2 regions of the Gelidimonas denitrificans genome follow, and region 2 is predicted to be linked to the other one. Evidence: predicted binding sites of a transcription regulator. Region 2 holds the regulator's gene; the other holds the start of a gene.

Region 1 (4,383 bases), 1.5 Mb from region 2:
GACTATCTGAAGATTCCGCTGGAAAAAACCGTCAAATCCATCGTGCTGACGGTCGAAAAGCCGGAAGGCAAGGAAGTCTGGCTGTTGCTGTTGCGCGGCGACCATAGCTTGAATGAAGTCAAGGTAAGCAAGATTGACGGCATCGCCGGTTATCGCTTTGCCACCGAAGATGAAATCATCGAATGGTTCGGCACCAAGCCCGGCTATCTGGGACCGATCAACACCGTCAAGCCGGTCCGGTTGGTAGTTGACCGCACGGTCGCCAACATGAGCGATTTTGTGTGTGGCGCGAATACCGAGGATTATCACTTCACCGGCGCCAACTGGGGCCGCGATCTGCCGCAGCCGATGGTCGCTGATTTGCGCGACGTGGTGGCGGGCGATCCGTCGCCGGACGGCAAGGGCGTGCTGGCGATTCAGCGCGGCATCGAGGTCGGGCATGTGTTTCAGCTCGGCACCAGCTATTCCGAATCGATGAAGGCGACCTTCCTGGACGAAAACGGCAAGCCGCAACTGCTGCAAATGGGCTGTTACGGGATAGGTATAACGCGCATTCTGGGCGCTGCAATCGAGCAGAATTTCGACGACAAAGGCATCATCTGGCCGGCATCGCTGGCACCGTTTGAAGTGGTGCTGTGTCCGATGGGCTACGACCGCAGCGAAGCGGTCAGACTCGAAACCGACCGTCTGTATGCGGCGCTGCTGGAGGCTGGTGTCGATGTGATACTGGACGACCGTGGTGAGCGCCCGGGCGCGATGTTTGCCGACTGGGAATTGATCGGGGTGCCGCATCGGATCGTGATCGGCGAACGCGGCCTGAAGGACGGCAATCTGGAATATCAGGGGCGGCGCGATAGTGCGGCAACCGTGGTGCCGGCAGCAGAAATGCCGGACTTCGTTCGTGCCCGCCTGGCGGCTTTGTAATCCTGATAGTTTAACGGGAGTATTTATGAAGTCGCATTGTTATATTGCGGTAATTGCATGCTTTTAGGCAATACTAGAGGCATGTATAATATTTGTTTGCGACTTGCGCTGGTGACTTGGCTGGGCGTCTGCCTGCCGGTGCAGGCCGGCAATCAGCAGGAAATCGCGCTGGCTGACTCGGTGCGGCTCGCTTTGGCGCATGCGGTTGCAGACGGCCGGCCACTCAAGCCGCAGATCGAAGATGCCAACGAGCGCAATCAATACCTGCGCTGGCTGGGCGAAATGTCGCAGCGCTTGCAAAAGAGAGTGCCCGATGTGCAGATGCGCCAGGAATTCCTGGAATCGGTCTGGTATGAAGCCACCCGCGCCGGGCTCGATCCGGCCATGGTGCTGGGCCTGATCCAGGTCGAATCGGCATTCCGCAAATACGCGATGTCGATCGTCGGCGCGCGTGGCTACATGCAGGTGATGCCGTTCTGGACCCGCGTCATCGGCGACAATGACCGCAGCAAGTTGTTCCAGATGCAAGCCAATCTGCGTTACGGCTGCGCCATCCTGCGCATGTATATCGATATGGAAAATGGCAATCTGTACCTGGCCCTGGGACGTTATAACGGCAGCCGCGGCCGCCCGGATTATCCGAATGCGGTGCTGTCGGCCTGGAACAAGTGGAAATTGCAGAGCTAATTTTGTTTTTTCATGTCTTTCGTGGACCAACCTTCAGTTGGTAATAATAAAAAAATGTTGAAACAAAGAACCATCAAACAAACCGTCAAAACCGTCGGCGTCGGGCTGCATTCCGGCACCAAGGTTGAGCTGACCTTGCGCCCGTGCGGCCCGGATAGCGGGATTACTTTCCGCCGTGTCGATCTGGACCCGATCATCAGTTTTCCGGCCGCCGCCATGGGCGTCGGCGACACGCGCATGGCTTCGACCCTGGTCAGTCAGGGCGCCCGGGTCTCGACCGTCGAGCATGTGATGTCGGCCTGCGCCGGGCTGGGCATCGATAATCTGGTGATTGACGTGAGCGCCGAAGAGATTCCGATCATGGACGGCTCGGCCTCGTCTTTCGTGTTTTTGCTGCAGCAGGCCGGCATGCAAGAACAGGAAACGGCCAAGAAATTCATTCGGGTGTTAAAGCCGGTGGAAATCCGCGAAGGGCAGGGCGCTGCCGAAAAATGGGCGCGGCTGGAACCTTTCAATGGCTTCAAGCTGGACTTTTTCATCGAGTTCAACCATCCGGCGGTAGACGGCACCAGCCAGCAGGCCGAAGTCAATTTCGACCGGGTGTCATATGTGCGCGACGTCGCGCGGGCCCGCACCTTCGGCTTCATGCAGGACGTGGAAACCCTGCGCGGCCTGGGTCTGGCGCAGGGCGGCTCGATGGAAAACGCGATCGTGATGGATGAATACCGGATCCTGAACATGGATGGCTTGCGCTACGACGACGAATTCGTGCGCCACAAGATTCTCGATGCAATCGGCGATCTGTACCTGGTCGGCCATCCGTTGCTGGCCAGCTATGTCGCCCACAAATCCGGCCATGGCCTGAACAACCAGCTGCTGCGCGCCTTGCTGGCGCAGCCGGATGCCTATGAAATCATCAGCTTCGAGCACACTGAGGCCGCGCCGCCAGCCTACGCCAACCAAGCCAGCATGGAATGGGCGCTGGTGTGAGCGCTTTGGCCGCATTCCATATGATCGCGGCCCGGGCGCTGGCTGGAGTTGTGAGGCTGCATCTGCGCCACCCTTAAGCTGTAGCTGGATTTTTCCGACATTCCGTAAAAGCCAAATTATACTGTATATAAACACAGTATAATTTGGCTTTTACGCTTATGCAGGAAAGGGCTGGCGATGACTTTGCGTGCGCTGTATGTGGATTCCAATTCGTATTTCGCCAGCGTCGAGCAGCAATTGCGGCCGGAGTTGCGCGGCCGGCCGGTTGGCGTGTTGGCGGTGCTGACCGACACCACTTGCTGCATTGCCGCCAGCACCGAGGCCAAGCGCTTCGGCGTCAAGACCGGCACTTCGGTGCGCGATGCCCGCAAGCTGTGCCCCGAGATCGTGTTCGTCGAGTCGCGTCCGGCCGTGTATGTCCAGATGCACCACAAGCTGGTGGCGGCGGTCGAATCCTGCATCCATGTCGAGCAGGTGCGCTCAATCGATGAAATGTGGTGCCGCTTGCGCGGGCGCGATGTGCAGCGCGAGGGCGCGGTGCAGCTGGCGCAGCAAATCAAACAGGCGATTTACCAGGCGGGTGGCAGCGTCATGCACTGTTCGATCGGCATCGCTCCGAATCGCTTCTTGGCCAAGACTGCCTCCAACATGCAAAAGCCGAATGGCCTGGTGGTCATCGAGCAGGCCGACTTGCCGCAGGCGCTCTTCAAGCTGGAATTGCGCGCGCTGACCGGTATCGGCGGCTCGATGGCGGCGCGGCTGGACGCTTGCGGCATTACTAGCGTGCAGCAACTGTGCAACGCCTCAGCGGCGACCTTGCGCAAGGCCTGGTCCGGCGTGGCGGGCGCGCGTTTTCATGCGATGCTGCACGGCGACGATATCGCGGAGACGCCGACCCAGCGCAGCACGGTGGGCCATTCGCATGTGTTGGCGCCGGAGTTACGCCACCGGGATGCCGCGTACGCGGTGCTGCACCGTTTGCTGCAGAAGGCGGCGATGCGCTTGCGCAGCATCGACTGCATCAGCGCACGTTTGTGCGTGAAGGTGACGCTGAAAAATCGTCGCCACAGAGTCGTCTGCTGGGACGATGACGTTGCGCTCGATCCGACCAGCGACACCCGCGCCTTGCTGGCGGCATTCGACGTACTCTGGCAGCGCTATCCGCCGCAAGCCAGCGCTCGCGGCTGGGAGCCGATGGCGGTCGGCGTCACGCTGGTGAATTTGTCCGAGGCGCGCAATCAAAGCCTTTCGTTGTTTTCCGGCAGCCACGCGCAACATCAGCTGGATGCCGCAATCGATGCGCTGAACCTGCGCTACGGCAAGAATGCGCTGTATTTCGGCGGCGCGGCAGCGGCCCTGCAAGCCGCGCCGATGCGCATTGCATTTACCCATGTGCCGGATCTGGCGCTGGAGTCGGACCGGGAAGGCGTGCGCCCGGATTTGGATAAAAAATAATACTAATGATTGTATTATTTAAAAATCACATTTTACATGCGGTAATCGATATGATTTAAGGCATACCCCCAATAATTTCATTTATTTGCAGGGTAATTTCAAGTGCGCTTGGCCTGCCCGGAAAAAGTCGCCGGTCACTTGCGCAGGCGCTTCCGTCATAATATTGGGCGGTGGCATGGTGCATTGGAAAAATGCGCCATGCCCGGATTAATGCAGTGTAATTCTCAAAGGTTATCGATATGCGTCAATTGGATACATTTATCATTGGCCTGGACAAGGCCTTGCGCGTGGTGTCGGGCGTTGCGGCGGCGTCGCGGCCGTGCCCGG
Region 2 (4,383 bases):
TTGCTTGCGGTAAATAAATCGTTGCGACTCGGGTCGTAGACAACCGCTTGCGTGATGACGCCGCGCTGTTGCAGCGCAATCGATACGCAGTATTGTGGATAGCTATGGATGAAGTTGGTGGTGCCATCGAGCGGGTCGATGATCCAGACATTTTCATTTTCATCGTTCAGATTGGCGGATGCACCGGATTCTTCGGCCAGAATGGCATGGCTGGGGTAGGCGTTTTGCAAGATTTCAATGATCGCCTGTTCCGCTGCCTGGTCGACATCGGTCACGAAGTCGTTATATTGCTTTTCGGTGACCGTAACGCGGTCGGGGTCGAATGCGGCGCGATTGATGATCGCCGCACCGCGGCGAGCGGCCTTGACCGCCGTATTGAGCATTGGATGCATAGTGGTTCCGTTAAAATGGCGGCGCTGTTTACGAGCAATAACGCTGCAAACAAAACCGCACAACATGAATTAAAGAGCGATGCGGTATATTTGTGGCCAGAATGTCTGTGCAAGACTCCTGAATCCCAGTTTTAACCGCGCGATGGCGCTATTTTAAATGAACCTGCAGCAAACCAATACGTCTCTTTTTCAGCGCCTGCGTTTTATCCTGGTCGAAACCAGCCGTTCAGGCAACATCGGATCGGTTGCGCGCGCCATGAAAACCATGGGTTTCTCGGATCTGGTGCTGGTCAATCCACGCTTTGCAAACATGACGCAACAGGACGAAGCGATTGCGTTTGCCAGCAGTGCGCAGGATATTCTTGCCGCCGCACGCGAAGTCGGCTCGATTGAAGAGGCGCTGGAAGGGTGTAATTTTGCTGCGGCCGTTAGTGCCCGATTGCGCGAATTTTCACCGCCCATCGTGTCTCCTCGCAATTTGGCCAGCCAGTTGGCCGCGGATGGCAGTCTGAATGCGGCGTTGATATTCGGCAACGAGCGCTTTGGCTTGCCGAACGGGATAGTTGAAAAATGCAATGTGCTGATCAATATCCCGGCCAACCCGTCTTATTCTTCCCTCAATCTGGCGCAGGCAGCGCAAGTGCTGGCCTACGAATGCCGCGTAGCCGCTATCGGCGATGGCGTGCCGGTCAGCAGCATCGGCTTTCAGGGCGCCGTAGCCGGCATTGCGGAAATTGAAGGCATGTATGTACATCTGGAGCAGGCGCTAACCGCAATCGGCTTTCTGAATCCTGACCAACCGAAGAAACTGATGCCGCGCCTGAAACGCCTGTTCGCGCGCACCCAACTGGAAGTGGAGGAAGTCAATATCCTGCGCGGAATTGCTAAAAAAATTCTGAGCAAATAGTCGCTGTAAAATTTGATGTGCTATTTAAATACCGTACATAGTATTTTTATATTGTGCATTGTGTGTATGCGGTAATTGCCATATTATTTCATATACTCCTTGTTTTAAATTTAATTCTAGCAAGGTGTCAAGGTGTAACACTGTTGAAACGTATTCCTGCTCTGTATATGCGCAGCGGCACTTCAAAAAAGGTGTTTTTCAACCTTGCCGACTTGTCCACGGACGCGGCGCAACCAGACTAGATGCTATTTGGTCGCGCTTGATGGGCCGCGCACTGACTACACATAAAGCATTCTTAGGTCCAGGAGCGCAGCAGTCCAACTGCCAGGCCTTCAAGGGCGAAGCTGTCGTCGTCCGGCTTGACTTTTATCGGGGTGAAGTCGGGATTTTCCGGAAGTAGCTCGATCAGCGCGCCGGTTTTTCGGTAGCGTTTGACCGTCACATCGTCGCCTAGCCTGGCTACAATAATCTGACCGTTTTTAACACTCTCGACTTTTTTGACGGCCAGCAAGTCGCCATCCAGAATGCCTGCATCGCGCATGGACATTCCCTGCACTTTCAACAGGAAATCGGGCTTGCTGGAAAACAGGCCTGGATCGACTTGATAGGTTGCCTCAATATGTTCCATTGCAAGGATCGGCGAGCCGGCCGCCACGCGGCCAACCAGTGGCAGGCTTAACTGCATCAGTGCGGCGTGCGGCAAGGTCATTTCTGCATCGCGGCCATGGTGGTGGCTCTGCTCCTGATTGCGCATGTCGCACAAGCGAATTCCGCGCGATATGCCCGGCGTAATTTGGATTACGCCCTTGCGCGCCAATGCTTGCAGATGTTCTTCGGCTGCGTTGACCGAGCGAAAGCCGAGCTCAGCAGCGATTTCTGCGCGCGTCGGCGGAAAACCTGTGTTTTCAATTGCATTTTTGATCAGGTTCAAAATTTGTTCTTGACGCGCAGTAAGCTTTAACATGGTTTTTTTTGAGGCTGTTTATAAAAACAGTCTGTATTTTTGTACAGTGCATCACTGAATGCAAGTTCATTCGCTCTTATTTGCACATTATGACTGGCTATTTTTTGCTTTCTAAGCTGCATGCTGTCGGTACTCTTGAGTTTTTGATGGTTTAGCAGTATAGTTCTGGGCTTTTCTCTTCCCACACTCGTCTTGACGCCGAGGTGGGCGATTTTTTAATCAGTCCATAAGGAGTTTACATGCGTCACTATGAAATAGTATTTATCGTTCATCCGGATCAAAGCGAGCAAGTGCCTGCAATGATCGAGCGCTACAAAGCCAGCGTTACTGCACGTGGCGGTCAGATCCATCGCGTGGAAGACTGGGGCCGTCGTCAAATGGCTTACATGATCCAGAAGCTTGCCAAAGCACATTACGTCTGTATGAATATTGAATGCGACAACGAGACCTTGGTCGAAATTGAAACAGCCTTCAAATTCAACGATGCCATCCTGCGCCACCTCACCATCAAGATGAAGAAAGCTGAAACAGCACCATCGCCGATGATGAAGAACGTGCAGAAGGAAGATGCTGCAAAGAGCCATCGCACTGAGGCGCCTGCGGCACCAGCCCCGGCACCAGTCGCGGCAGCTGCGTAATTGCGTATCAGGTAGTGAACCGAACAGTGTGAACCGGCTCCAATTTGTTGCCAGTATTGTTGAACGCGATGTTCTGCGTTACACCCCGGCAGGTATTCCGATGGTGGAGGCAAGATTGCTGCACAGTTCGCAACAGATGGAAGCAGGCACTGACAGGTTGGTCGAATTTGAAATCGCAGCGCTAGCCGCAGGCGAAGTTTCAGGACAATTCAATCAGGCTGATTTAGGCAGTATGTTTCAGTTCACCGGATTTCTGGCACGCAAGAACCGCAACAGCAAAAGTCTCGTATTCCATATTGTGGATTTCGAGACACATTCGTTAGAAAATTGTTAAAAATACAGGAGCCAAAAATGGCATTCGGTAAAAAGTTCGATAAAAGCAAGCTCAAGTTAAAACGTCAACAGCAAAATCCATTGTTCAAGCGCAAGAAATTCTGCCGTTTTGCGGCGGGACATGTAGCGCAGGTCGATTACAAAGACATGGATACGCTCAAGGATTTCATTCAGGAAAACGGCAAGATCATGCCTGCACGCCTGACCGGTACCAAGGCTATCTATCAGCGCCAGGTTGATACGGCAATTAAACGCGCACGTTTCCTCGCGCTGATGCCGTACACCGATCTGCACACCGCGTAATTGACGACTGACTCAGTTACGAAAATTCGGAGAAAAATATGCAAGTTATTCTGTTAGATAAAGTCGTTAATCTCGGCAGCCTCGGTGAAGTAGTTCGTGTCAAAGACGGTTATGCACGCAATTTCCTGATCCCGCAACGCTTGGCGCGTCGTGCGACAACACATGCCATCGCTGAATTTGAAGTCAAGCGTGCAGAACTGGAAACAGCTGCATTAGCTAAGTTGGTGATTGCACAAGCACTGGCCACAAAATTAACTGGCATGACGGTACAAATCACCCAAAAATCGGGTGTCGATGGCCGCTTGTTCGGCTCTGTTACCACTGCCGATATTGCTGAAGCGCTGAGCAAACAAGGCTTTGCAGTTGAAAAAGCACAGGTGCGTTTAGAGCAAGGGCAAATCAAAACTGTTGGCGACCATGCTATTTCGGTTGTGTTGCACACTGATGTACTAATTGATCTGACGGTTGCCGTTTTGGGCGAACACGTTTAATCGCGTTGCTGTCAATATTGCATCATAAGCCGGGCTTGCCCGGCTTTTTTTGCGCCTGAATTTTGTTCAGCATTTTTCATTTTCGTAGATCAAAAACCTTTGCGGGCGCTATGAAATCTCGGTTGGAAATTTAAACAGCTGGTCGGCAAGCGTTTTCCTGCGGCAACATCAGGTGATTAATTTTAGTCCCGGTGGCAGGGACTCTCCCAGCATGCGCCGCTCGTCGGCCTGCTCCAGTTGCACGATCTGGCGCACCATGGCAACCCATGCGGGTGCGGCACCGCTCGCCTCCAGTCGCCGGATGATCTGCTCGCGCAATGCCTGCGGGATGTCGCGCGTTCGGTCGCCGGTCATG

Evidence for each region. Region 2 encodes LexA, which represses DNA repair genes until DNA is damaged. Its sites were predicted from a motif close to ACTGTATNNNNATACAGT; they were not measured.
Region 1: the regulator LexA is predicted to act here: its motif matches at 2,722-2,739, upstream of FKCLFG_RS01690 (DNA polymerase Y family protein).

What each region holds. Positions count from the first base shown of each region.
Region 1 covers NZ_CM146350.1:347,699-352,081, forward strand. Annotated here, with positions in the region: gene FKCLFG_RS01675 (proline--tRNA ligase) at 1-924, shown strand, start outside; gene FKCLFG_RS01680 (lytic transglycosylase domain-containing protein) at 1,006-1,611, shown strand; gene lpxC (UDP-3-O-acyl-N-acetylglucosamine deacetylase) at 1,666-2,601, shown strand; gene FKCLFG_RS01690 (DNA polymerase Y family protein) at 2,779-4,056, shown strand; gene coq7 (2-polyprenyl-3-methyl-6-methoxy-1,4-benzoquinone monooxygenase) at 4,296-4,383, shown strand, end outside.
Region 2 covers NZ_CM146350.1:1,847,103-1,851,485, reverse strand. Annotated here, with positions in the region: gene FKCLFG_RS08660 (inositol monophosphatase family protein) at 1-392, opposite strand, end outside; gene FKCLFG_RS08655 (RNA methyltransferase) at 550-1,299, shown strand; gene lexA (transcriptional repressor LexA) at 1,595-2,263, opposite strand; gene rpsF (30S ribosomal protein S6) at 2,503-2,901, shown strand; gene priB (primosomal replication protein N) at 2,930-3,235, shown strand; gene rpsR (30S ribosomal protein S18) at 3,253-3,537, shown strand; gene rplI (50S ribosomal protein L9) at 3,576-4,028, shown strand; gene FKCLFG_RS08625 (Hsp70 family protein) at 4,197-4,383, opposite strand, start outside.